2 regions of the Nonomuraea sp. NPDC049480 genome follow, and region 2 is predicted to be linked to the other one. Evidence: riboswitches for the same ligand, from Rfam matches in the RefSeq annotation. Region 2 holds a riboswitch; the other holds the start of a gene.

The links. A riboswitch is a leader RNA that binds a small molecule or an ion and turns the genes downstream of it on or off. The one in region 2 is predicted to bind S-adenosylmethionine.
Region 1: linked by a shared signal. The riboswitch ahead of ACIBX3_RS47230 (GNAT family N-acetyltransferase) and the one ahead of thrC (threonine synthase) in region 2 are both predicted to bind S-adenosylmethionine.

Annotation. Positions count from the first base shown of each region.
Region 1 is NZ_JBITMD010000025.1:114,698-120,367, reverse strand. It holds gene ACIBX3_RS47240 (hypothetical protein) at 1-1,835, shown strand, start outside; gene ACIBX3_RS47235 (DUF6653 family protein) at 1,847-1,984, opposite strand; SAM riboswitch class I at 2,045-2,131, shown strand; gene ACIBX3_RS47230 (GNAT family N-acetyltransferase) at 2,140-2,748, shown strand; gene ACIBX3_RS47225 (ribbon-helix-helix protein, CopG family) at 2,799-3,065, opposite strand; gene ACIBX3_RS47220 (flavin reductase family protein) at 3,529-4,200, shown strand; gene ACIBX3_RS47215 (NUDIX hydrolase) at 4,177-4,692, opposite strand; gene ACIBX3_RS47210 (calcium:proton antiporter) at 4,777-5,670, shown strand, end outside.
Region 2 is NZ_JBITMD010000021.1:129,865-135,534, forward strand. It holds gene groL (chaperonin GroEL) at 114-1,739, opposite strand; gene ACIBX3_RS43565 (cold-shock protein) at 2,071-2,271, opposite strand; gene ACIBX3_RS43570 (MoaD/ThiS family protein) at 2,515-2,790, opposite strand; gene thrC (threonine synthase) at 2,814-4,049, opposite strand; SAM riboswitch class I at 4,063-4,204, opposite strand; gene ACIBX3_RS43580 (RNA polymerase sigma factor) at 4,284-4,838, opposite strand; gene ACIBX3_RS43585 (trehalose-6-phosphate synthase) at 4,870-5,670, shown strand, end outside.

The DNA of each region.
Region 1 (5,670 bases), on a different contig from region 2:
ACAAGGCGGACAGGGCGCTGCGCAGCGTCAGCAGCGCCCTGGTGAGCGGCGAGCAGGCGTGGTTCCTGTTCCCCGTCTGGCTCGGCGTCTGCGGCGGGATCGTGTCGGCCATCGTCCCCGTCGCCGTGATCGGCGTGCTGATCATGGGGGTCTACGCGGTGACGGTCGCGCTCGGCATGCTCGCCTGGCTGGCCTGCGTGGGCGTGCTGCGGGCCGTGGAGCAGGTGTTCATGCTGGTCAAGCGGATCCTGCAGACCTGCCCCTACCCCGGCTGCTACGCGCGGTTCACGCTGCCGGTGTACGCGTGCTCGACGTGCGGGCGCAAGCACGCCAGACTGCGGCCCGACCTGAACGGGGCCGTCCGGCACGTCTGCGAGTGCGGCACGCGGCTGCCGACGATCGTCCCGCTCGGCCGCTACCGCCTCCAGGCGTACTGCCCCCACTGCGATCGCCTGCTGCCGACCCGCGTCGGGCGGGTGCGCATCGAGCCGCTGCCGTTCGTCGGCGGGCCCGACGCGGGCAAGACCACGTTCATGGCCATCGGAGTGGACGCGATCCACGGGGCGGTGACCGCGGCGGGAGGCCGCGCCCTGTTCGCCGACAAGAGCGACGAGCAGGCCTTCCGGCAGCTCCGCAGGGAGTTGTCGTCGGGGAGGATCAGCAAGACGCTGCCCAACCTGCCCAAAGCGGTGATGCTGGACGTGGAGCTGCCGGGCAAGCCCGGCGGAAACCGGATCCTCTATCTGTTCGACCCGTCCGGCGAGCACTACACCGGGGCAAGCAAGGTCGAGGAGATGCGCTACCTGGCGCACGGCGAGGCGCTGATCCTGGTCATCGACCCGTTCGCGCTGCCGGACGTGCAGGACCACCTGCTGGAGTCCGAACGGCAGGCGCTGGACGCGAAAGGGGTCGTGCTGTCACGCGAGGACCCCGCCGACACCTTCACCCGGCTCCGCAACGAGCTGGCCACCCGCGCCGACGGCGGAAAACAGCGGCGGGTCGCGGTCGTCCTCACCAAGGCGGACCTGCTGCGGGCAACCACCTCCGGGCACGGTGTCGAGGATCTGCCCGGCTGGCTCACGCTCATGGGTCTGGGCAACCTCGTACGTGAGCTGAACCACCAGGGCGCGGAGGTCCGCTACCTGGCCTCCGGCCTGCCGCCCCAGGGCACGCAGATCGCCGAGCTGCTGGGCTGGCTGAGCGGGCTGCGGCTGAACGGGCGCCTCGCCGAGGGGAGGAACACCGGCGAGTTGACGGCGGGCGACGCGCGACGTCCGTGGGAGACCAAGCCACGTCCCCTCGGCAGCCTCCCGCTGAGCTATCTGATCTTCCGCCGGGCGCTGGCCGGTGCCACGGTGACGGCCTCCGCCGCGATGCTGGTCCTGCTCAGTCTGCTCCTGCTGAACCTGTGGCTGCCGGCCGACGGCTCGGCGGTGCCGGAAGCGGCGGCCGCCCCGCAGCTTGTGGCGGCGCCCATCGGGAAGTCGCTCGCCGGGACCTGGAAGGGCACCGTCCACCAGAACGGCGCCAAGGACTACCACGTCACGCTCACGCTCACCAAGGGCGCGACGCTCGGCGAGCGGGCCGGCAAGGTGGCGTACCCCGACCTGAAGTGTTCCGGGACCGTCACACTCGAACCGGCCCACTCCACTGGCGTCACCGTGGTCAGGGAGCAGATCACCGACGATCCCCAGCACAGGTGCGTGCCCACCGGGTGGATCACACTGAAGAAGACTTCTTCCGGGAAGGTCGACTACCGATGGTTCAGGAGGCTGGAGGACGTCTCCCAGGGAGTGACTCCCGACGCCGTCGCAAACTTGATCAAGAAGACCTGACGGCTTTCCGTTCAGTGGACGGCGCCGAGGCGCTTCTGCTCCTCGTACAGCAGCCCGAAGCGGTCGATACGCCACAGCCGGCCGAGCACCACCAGCGTGGCGCCGAACACCGTCGGCCAGATCTCCAGCGTGACCAGCTGGAAGGTCAAAGTGGAGAAGCCTCGCCGTTGACGTCTCTTCGCGTGGTCGTGCATCATCGCCACACCGAGATTTCATCCAGAGGATCCGAGGGACCTGGCCCTACGACGGTCCGGCAACCTGCCGAGGCAAGGTGCCAATGCCAGGAACGATGAGGAGGGTTCCGATGAGTGTGCGGCTCGACGTTCCGGTGTTGTGCGGATCGCTCGTACGGCTGGAGCCGCTGCACCCACGGCATGCGGGGGATCTGGCGCGGGCGGCGGAGGAAGATCGGTCCGCCTACGGCTTCACCCTGGTGCCGAGGGCCGAGGAGATGGATGCATACGTCAAGGCGCAGCGGGAGCGTGCGGGGCTGACGCCGTTCGCGCAGGTGCGGGTGGCGGACGGCAGGGCCGTGGGGTGTACGGCGTACTGGGATCTGCGGACGTGGCCGGGGCGGCCCGAGCTGCAGGCGGTCGAGGTGGGCTGGACGTGGCTCGCGGCGTCGGCGCAGGGGACCGGGATCAACGCCGAGGCGAAGTTCCTGCTGTTCACGTATGCGTTCGAGGCGCTCGGGGTGGTGCGGGTCGATCTCAAGACGGATGCCCGCAACCTGCGGTCGCGGCGGGCCATGGAACGGCTCGGCGCCCGGTTCGAGGGAGTGCTGCGTAACTGGTCGCCCTCGTGGGCGCCGGGCGAGGAGGGGAAAGTGCGGGACTCGGCCATGTTCTCCGTGATCGCTGAGGAGTGGCCGGAGGTCAAGGCGGCCCTGATCGCTCGCCTCACCCGTCCATAGGGGTCGTCCTCAGGAGCGCGGGCTCGACGTCGAGCCCGCGCTGTCCGTGTTCAGAGGATGAGCACTTTTCTGGGGGTTCCATCGGCTTCGACCACGGCGAGCTCGTGGCCCTGCGACAGCTGGTCTTCGACGAATTTCCAGATGGTGATGGCCTGGCGGATCGCCTCCGTGAAAGACAGACCTTTGCGCTCGGCCAGGGTCTTGAACGTATCGGCGGTTTCGTGGCTCAAATTTACCGAAAGCCGGACGAAATTCGAGTTGTTGGTCCTTTCGGACTGGTCGAGCCGGCTGTTCCTGGTTGCGGACTCACGCGTCATGGTGTCTGGTCTCCTGGCCCTTCGGCGGCGGTGGGGGCACGCGGAGTGAGGGGGTTCTGATTTGCTCCGGCGTCTTGATGGTGGTAGTCGGGTTCATCGTAGGTGCCTGGGTTATGCACACTGGTTTTCCAAGTGGTGCGGGTCAAGCCCATACGCCCTGCATACGGCTCTCCATAAATCAGCCCCAAAGTCTTGGCTGATGGAGGAAAGAAAATGAGTGAAGTCAGTCGATCGCCGAGCGCCGGAGGGCGATCGGAGTCCTCCGGAGTGCCCGCATCCTGGGTTCCGCGTTCCTGCCCGCGCAGGCCTGGAGCCAGATGAAGCCCGAAGTGGCCGAGGTGCGGTTCTGGGTGTTCCAGTCAGGCGGCGTCATGGGCGGCTACCTCTTCGCCGAGAAGAGACTGAAATAGGGGGTCCGATGGCCGCCAGCGCAGTGCTGTGACGAGCGGCGACAGTGGTGCGCATGAGCATCGTCGTGGACACGCACACCAGCATCGAACCGAACATCCTCTACTTCGGCACGCCGGTGGTACTGATCTCGTCCATGAACGAGGACGGAACCCCCAACCTCGCCCCCATGTCGTCGGCCTTCTGGCTCGGCTGGCGTGCGCTGCTGGGGCTCGGCGCGCGGGCCAAGACGGCGCAGAACCTGGTCAGGACCCGGGAGTGCGTCCTGAATCTGCCGTCCGACGCCCTCGCCGACGCCGTCGACCGGCTTGCGCTCACCACCGGGTCGGATCCCGTCCCGGAGCGGAAGCAGGAGCGGGGATATCGGTACGTGCCGGACAAGTTCCGGCGGGCCGGGCTGACCGCCACGCCCTCCGAGACGGTGGCGCCGCCACGGGTGGCCGAGTGCCCGGTCAGCATGGAGGCCGTGGTGGAGGCGGTGCATCCGGTGGGCGATGACGGTGGGGTGCTGGCGTTCGAGGTGCGGGTGCAGCGGGTCTGGGTGCACGAGGAGATCCGGATGGCGGGGACTGACGATCGGATCGACCCCGACGCGTGGCGGCCGCTGATCATGAGTTTCCAGAAGCTGTACGGGCTGGGGCCGCAGGTGCGTCCGTCCACGCTTGCCCGGATTCCCGAGCGGATGTACCGGCCGGACGAAGATCTAGAGCGAGCCCACGTCGTCTAGCAGCACCAGCCACGTGCGGTGCCCGCACAGGCGCTCGATCTCCTTCCGGGGCAACCAGTCGGCGTGCGTGCTCTCCGAGCCGGCCGGCGGGCGGGTCGGGGCGCCAGGACCAGGCAGAACAGCCCGGAACATGGCCATGTACGTCAACGACGCGTACCGGTAGTCGGCGGGCGGCGGGTCCAGGAGTTCGATGCGCTGCCAGGCGAAGTGCGACAGGGCGGAGACCGGCAACCGCAGGCCGGTCTCCTCGTGCAGCTCGCGTACCGCGGCGTCGATCGCGCTCTCACCGGGATCGAGGTGGCCGCCCGGGATGTCCCAGCCGCGCCCCACCCGATCCACGCACGTCATCAGCGTCCTCCCGAGGCTGTCCGAGACGAACGCGAAGGCCGACGTGGTGTGATCCGCGGGCGGGAGCTCGCCGGAGAGGATGACGTCCAGGCGGTGTGCCACGGGGATCCAGGGCACGGTGGTCGTGGCGATCAGGTGGGTCATCAAGCCACCTTCATTCCCCCTTAAAACGGATGTCAAGGCATGATCAGGGTGAAACTCGTATCGAGATAGGAGAGCCCCCTGTACATGATCCGTAACGTTGCGAGGTTGTGGACCGTTCTCATCCCCGCTCTGGCGCTGCTCGCGCTGGGGCTGACCTGGGGCCGCGAGCTACCGGCCGTGCTGGTGATCGTCGTGGCCCTGCTGCTGGCCGGCGCGGTGCTGGCCGCCGTGCACCACGCCGAGGTGATCGCGCATCGCGTGGGGGAGCCGTTCGGCTCGCTGGTGCTGGCCGTGGCCGTCACGGTGATCGAGGTGGCGCTGATCGTCAGCCTCATGATCTCCGGCGGTGAGCAGACCGCGACGCTGGCCCGGGACACCGTGTTCGCGGCCGTGATGATCACCTGCAACGGCATCGTGGGACTGTCCCTGCTCACCGTCACCCTGAAGCGGCGGATCGCGGCATTCAACGCGGAGGGCACGGGCAAGGCACTCGCCACGGTGGCCACGCTCACCACGCTGAGCCTCGTGCTCCCCACGTTCACGACGAGCGCACGGGGACCGGCGTTCTCGCCCGCGCAACTGGGCTTCGCGGCGGTGGTCTCGCTCGCGCTGTACGGGTTGTTCGTGGTGACCCAGACCGTACGCCACCGCGATTACTTCCTGCCGGTCGCCCGGGACGGCGCGCCCATCGACCCGGATGACCACGCGCCCCGGCCCTCCGGGCGCACCGCGCTGGCCAGCCTCGGGCTGCTGCTGGTCGCGCTCGTGTCGGTGGTCGGCCTGGCCAAGATCGAATCGCCGGTGATCGAGCTGGCGGTGTCGTCGGCCGGGCTGCCGCAGGCCGTCGTGGGCGTCGTGATCGCACTGCTGGTGTTGCTGCCCGAGACGATCGCCGCCGTCCGCGCGGCCCGGCGCGACCAGGTCCAGATCAGCCTGAACCTGGCGCTCGGGTCGGCGATGGCCAGCATCGGGCTGACC
Region 2 (5,670 bases):
CCACATTTCCTCACTCCAAGTAGCAGACCAATTGTGAAACGTCATGGCAGAAAAACGAAAATAAGAGCGGCCCGGAAAACCCGGGCCGCTCTCTGTCTCGTCGCGAAAAAGACCTAGAAGTCCATGTCGCCGCCACCCGGCATGGCGGGCGCGGCGGGGGTCTTCTCGGGCTTCTCGGCGATGACGGCCTCGGTGGTGAGGAAGAGCGCCGCGATGGAAGCGGCGTTCTGCAGCGCGGAGCGCGTCACCTTGGCCGGGTCGATGATGCCCGACTCGAACATGTTGACGTACTCGCCCGTAGCGGCGTTCAGGCCCTCACCGGGGGTGAGGTTGCGCACGCGCTCCACCACGACGCCGCCCTCGAGACCGGCGTTGACCGCGATCTGCTTCAGCGGCTCCTCGAGCGCCTTCTTGACGATCGCGGCCCCCGTGGCCTCGTCGCCGTTGAGCTCGAGCTTGTCGAAGGCCTTGGCGCCGGCCTGCAGCAGCGCCACGCCACCACCGGGGACGATGCCCTCCTCGACGGCCGCCTTGGCGTTGCGGACGGCGTCCTCGATGCGGTGCTTGCGCTCCTTGAGCTCGACCTCGGTGGCCGCGCCGGCCTTGATGACGGCCACGCCGCCGGCCAGCTTGGCGAGGCGCTCCTGGAGCTTCTCACGGTCGTAGTCGGAGTCGGTGCGCTCGATCTCGGCGCGGATCTCGTTGACCCGGCCGGAGATCTGCTCGGCGTCACCGGCGCCGTCGACGATCGTGGTCTCGTCCTTGGTGACGACGACCTTGCGGGCCCGGCCCAGCAGGTCGAGGGTGGCGCTCTCGAGCTTGAGACCGACCTCCTCGGCGATGACGGCGCCACCGGTCAGGATGGCGATGTCGTTGAGCATGGCCTTGCGGCGGTCGCCGAAGCCCGGGGCCTTGACGGCCACGGAGCGGAACAGGCCGCGGATCTTGTTGACGACCAGGGTGGCCAGGGCCTCGCCCTCGACGTCCTCAGCGATGATCAGCAGCGGCTTGCCGGACTGCACGACCTTGTCGAGCAGCGGCAGCAGGTCCTTGTTGGCCGAGACCTTGCTGTTGACGATCAGGATGTACGGGTCCTCGAGCACGGCCTCCATGCGGTCCGAGTCGGTGACGAAGTACATCGACGTCATGCCCTTGTCGAAGCGCATGCCCTCGGTGAGCTCGAGCTCGAGGCCGAAGGTGTTGCTCTCCTCGACGGTGATGACGCCTTCCTTGCCGACCTTGTCCATCGCCTCGGCGATGAGCGCGCCGATCTCGGGGTCGGCGGCGGAGATGGAGGCGGTGGAGGCGATCTGCTCCTTGGTCTCCACATCCTTGGCCAGCTTGGAGAGCTCCTCGCTGACGCGCTCGACGGCGGCCTCGATGCCCTTCTTCAGGGCCATCGGGTTGGCGCCGGCGGCTACGTTGCGCAGGCCCTCGCGTACCAGCGCCTGGGCGAGCACGGTGGCGGTGGTGGTGCCGTCACCCGCGACGTCGTCCGTCTTCTTGGCGACTTCCTTGACCAGCTCAGCGCCGATCTTCTCCCACGGGTCCTCGAGCTCGATCTCCTTGGCGATGGAGACGCCGTCGTTGGTGATCGTGGGAGCGCCCCACTTCTTCTCCAGCACGACGTTGCGGCCCTTGGGGCCCAGGGTCACCTTGACGGCGTCAGCGAGCTGGTTCATACCGCGCTCGAGACCGCGCCGGGCGTCCTCGTCAAACGCGATCATCTTGGCTGCCATAAGGCTAGACCTCCCAGATACAGGGTGGCTTGTCCTGGACCGAGCCGACGCCCGCGACGGCACGAGCCTGCATCTCCGTTCGGCAGACCCCATCGTCTCGATCCGAGTTCGCTGGCACTCTGCCACACAGAGTGCCAACGAACTGTTTAGCACTCTACCCTGTCGAGTGCAAGCTAAGGACTCACCGCCCGGGGTTCCCGCCCAGGTCAGTCCGTCTGTACGGCGGGCCGCTCACCGCACGGCCCGCCGTAGATCGACGAAACGAGGCTGGCAGGACCGCACGGACTGCGCTGCCGCGCGATGCCTACCGGGTGCAGACCAGTGACGAGAATCAGACCGAGCGGACAGACTCCGCCTGTGGTCCCTTCTGGCCCTGCGTGATCTCGAACTCGACGCGCTGCCCCTGTTCGAGAGATCGGTACCCGTCCATCAGGATCGCCGAGTAATGGACGAATACATCCTTACCACCGTCTACCGCGATGAAGCCGTAGCCCTTGTCCGCGTTGAACCACTTGACGGTGCCCTGCGCCACTTCCGACTCCTCTTACTGGGCTCACGGATCTCGCCCATTCCACCGCGAGACCCGTAATCGCATGACTTAAGGAAAAATCAAGCCAGACGATCGCCCTCGACCATACCTGTGGCACGGGGTTTGGCAACAGAGTCAATCCGCAAACGACGCATTTCTTCGCAGAGAAGGTCGTTCAATGTTGAATTAGGAGGAAAAGGAGAAGGCGCCCACTGGGGGCGCCTTCAAGGATGTGATCTATCGCACTCAGCCGCCGGCGACTGCCGGGATGATGGAGATCTGAGTGCCTTCCGGGGCGGGAGTGTCGAGGCCCTGAGCAAATCGGACGTCCTCTTCCCCAACGTAAACGTTGACGAAACGTCGAATCTTGCCCGATTCATCGAGAATTCTCGCGCCGATCCCCGGGTAGTCGGAGTCGAGCTTGGCGAGCACGTCACGAAGAGTCGCGCCCTCGCCACTCACTTCCGCGTTCCCCCCGGTGTACGTGCGGAGGATGGTGGGAATCCGCACCGAAACGCTCATGGTTATCTCGCCTTTCCTGATTGTCAGACAGCCGCGCGGAACGCGTCGAGAGAGGGCCGGATCACGGCCGTGGGCTTGGCATCGTCGCCGGTGATGGCGTCGAGCGTCTTGAGCCCGTCGCCGGTGTTGAGCACCACGGTCTCGGCCTCGGGGTCGAGCGACCCCGTTTCGACGAGCTTCTTGAGCACGCCCACGGTAACCCCGCCCGCGGTCTCGGCGAAGATACCCTCCGTCGAGGCCAGGAGCTTGATCGCGGCCACGATCTCGGGGTCGGTGACGTCCTCGACGGCCCCTCCGGTGCGCCGGGCGATGTCCAGCACGTACGGCCCGTCAGCGGGGTTGCCGATGGCCAGCGACTTGGCGATGGTGTCCGGCTTGACCGGCTGGACCACGTCGTGCCCAGCCTTGTACGCCGCCGACACCGGCGAGCAGCCGGCCGCCTGCGCCCCGAAGATCTTGTACGGCGTGTCCTCGACCAGCCCCAGCGCCACCAGCTCCTTGAAGCCCTTGTCGATCTTCGTGAGCTGCGAGCCGGAGGCGATCGGGATGATGATCTGCTGCGGCAGCCGCCAGCCGAGCTGCTCGGCGATCTCGTACGCGAGCGTCTTGGAGCCCTCGGCGTAGTACGGCCGCAGGTTGACGTTGACGAACCCCCACTTGTCGCCCAGCGGGTCGCCGATCAGCTCCGAGCAGAACCTGTTGACCTCGTCGTAGGTCCCGTCGATCCCGATCAGCTTGCCGCCGAACACCCGGGCCATGGCGATCTTGGCTGCTTCGAGGTTGGAGGGGATGAACACGCAGGCGTCGAGCCCGGCCCGCGCCGCGGCCGCCGTCACCGCGCCCGCGAGGTTGCCCGTGGAGGAGCAGGAAAGTGTGTGGAAACCGAAGTTGCGCGCCGCCTCGACGGCGATGGCGACCACCCGGTCCTTGAAGGAGTGGGTGGGATTGCCCGAGTCGTCCTTCACGTACAGGGACTTGATGCCGAGCGCCCGCCCGAGGTTGCCCGCCTTGACCAGCTTGGTCCAGCCCGGGTTCATGTTGGGCTTGCTCGCCACGTCGACCGGCACGGGCAGCAGCGAGCGGTAGCGCCAGATGTTGGCGGGACCGGACTCGATGTCCGCGCGGGTGACGGTGCCGAAGTCATAGGCCGCCTCGAGCGGCCCGAAACACTCCAGGCAGGCGAAGCTCGGGCCGAGGGGGTAGCGCGTGCCGCACTCGCGGCAGGAGAGAGAGGTAGCAGGACCAAAGTCGAGCGACATGAAGCGAGGCCTTCCCTCATCTTCGCCCGCGGCCACCTTGACCGCGAACCGGAATTGGCACCTTGTCCCGGTCGGCCTCGCCAGGTCGCGAGTCACAAGCCGGGAGGGTTGCCGGGGCTTCGCAGGGCCGGTCCCTCCACCCCTCTGGATGAGCAATATGCAGTTGTTGAAATGGACTCTACCCGCTCAAGGAGGCTCGATTACCACCCGTCTCAAAGTATGAGACGGATGGTCTCAGCGATAATCCTCTCCGAGCACACCCTGCACGTATTTGCGCGCCTGGTGAATGCGGGATTTGGCGGTCCCCAGGGGGATGCCGAGCTGCTCGGCCACCTCGTTGTAGTCGAGCTGGACGATGTCGCGCAGCACCAGCGCCTGCGCCAGGTCGGGCTTGTCGGCCTCCAGCGCCTCCATCGCGTCGAGCAGGTCGAGGCGGGAGCCCGCGATCACGCTGACCCGCCGCACGTCCGGCTTCTGCATGGGCAGCTCGTCGGAGGTCTGCTCGGCCGCCCTGCGCTTCAGCGACCGGTACGTGGTCCGCGCGCAGTTTGCCGTGACGATGTGCAGCCAGGTGCTGAACCTGGCCCGCCCCTCGAAACGCCCGATGTTGCGGGCCACGGCCAGCAGAGTGTCCTGGGACGCCTCCTCGGCGTCCTGGTGGTAGGGCAGGATCCGGGCGCAGTGACGCATCACATCGGGCTCGATCCTGGCCAATAGCTCGCCGAGCGCGCGATGATCTCCGGCTGCGGCGGATCGGGCGAGTTCCTCGGTTAGCTCATCTAGCGCCATAGCTGGGATCCTATGATCGAAGGGAGACTCGATGAACAGCGTCCTGGTGGCCTCGAACAGAGGGCCTGTCTCCTTCACCGTCTCCGACGACGGCGAGCTGACCATGAAACGTGGCGGAGGCGGCCTGGTGTCCGGGCTGTCCGGCGTGGCCAAGAAGGACGGCGTCCTGTGGGTTTGCGCGGCGCTGTCCGACGACGACCGCAGCGCCGTGCGCCTGTCCCCGGGCGGCCGGATCGACCACGCCGGCTACGACACCGGGCCGTTGCGGATGCTCGACATCCCCGCCGCCACGTTCCACCGCGCCTACAACGCCGTGGCCAACTCCACGCTGTGGTTCGTCAACCACCTGCTCTATGACATCCCCAACTCGCCCAAGTTCGGCACCAGGTTCGAGCGTGAGTGGGAGTCCTATCGTGACTACAACGGGGCGTTCGCGCTGGCGCTGGCCGAGGAGGCCGGGCACGGCGCGCGCGTGATGGTGCAGGACTACCACCTGACGCTCACACCGGCGATGCTCCGGGCCGAGCGGCCGGACCTGCGCATCGCGCACTTCAGCCACACCCCGTGGGCGCCACCCGAATACTTCTCCCTGCTGCCCGACGAGGTGGCCCGCGAGGTCCTGGAGGGCATCCTGGGGGCCGATCACGCCGGGTTCCTGACGGGAAGGTGGGCGGGGGCGTTCATGGACTGCTGCGAGGCGCTGCTCGGCGCCGAGGTCGACCGCGTGGCCCGCAGCATCACCCACGCGGGCCGGACGACCCGGATCGGCGTGCACAGCCTCGGCGTGGACGGCGCGGCGCTGTGGGAGCGAGCCTGCGAGCCCGACGTCGAG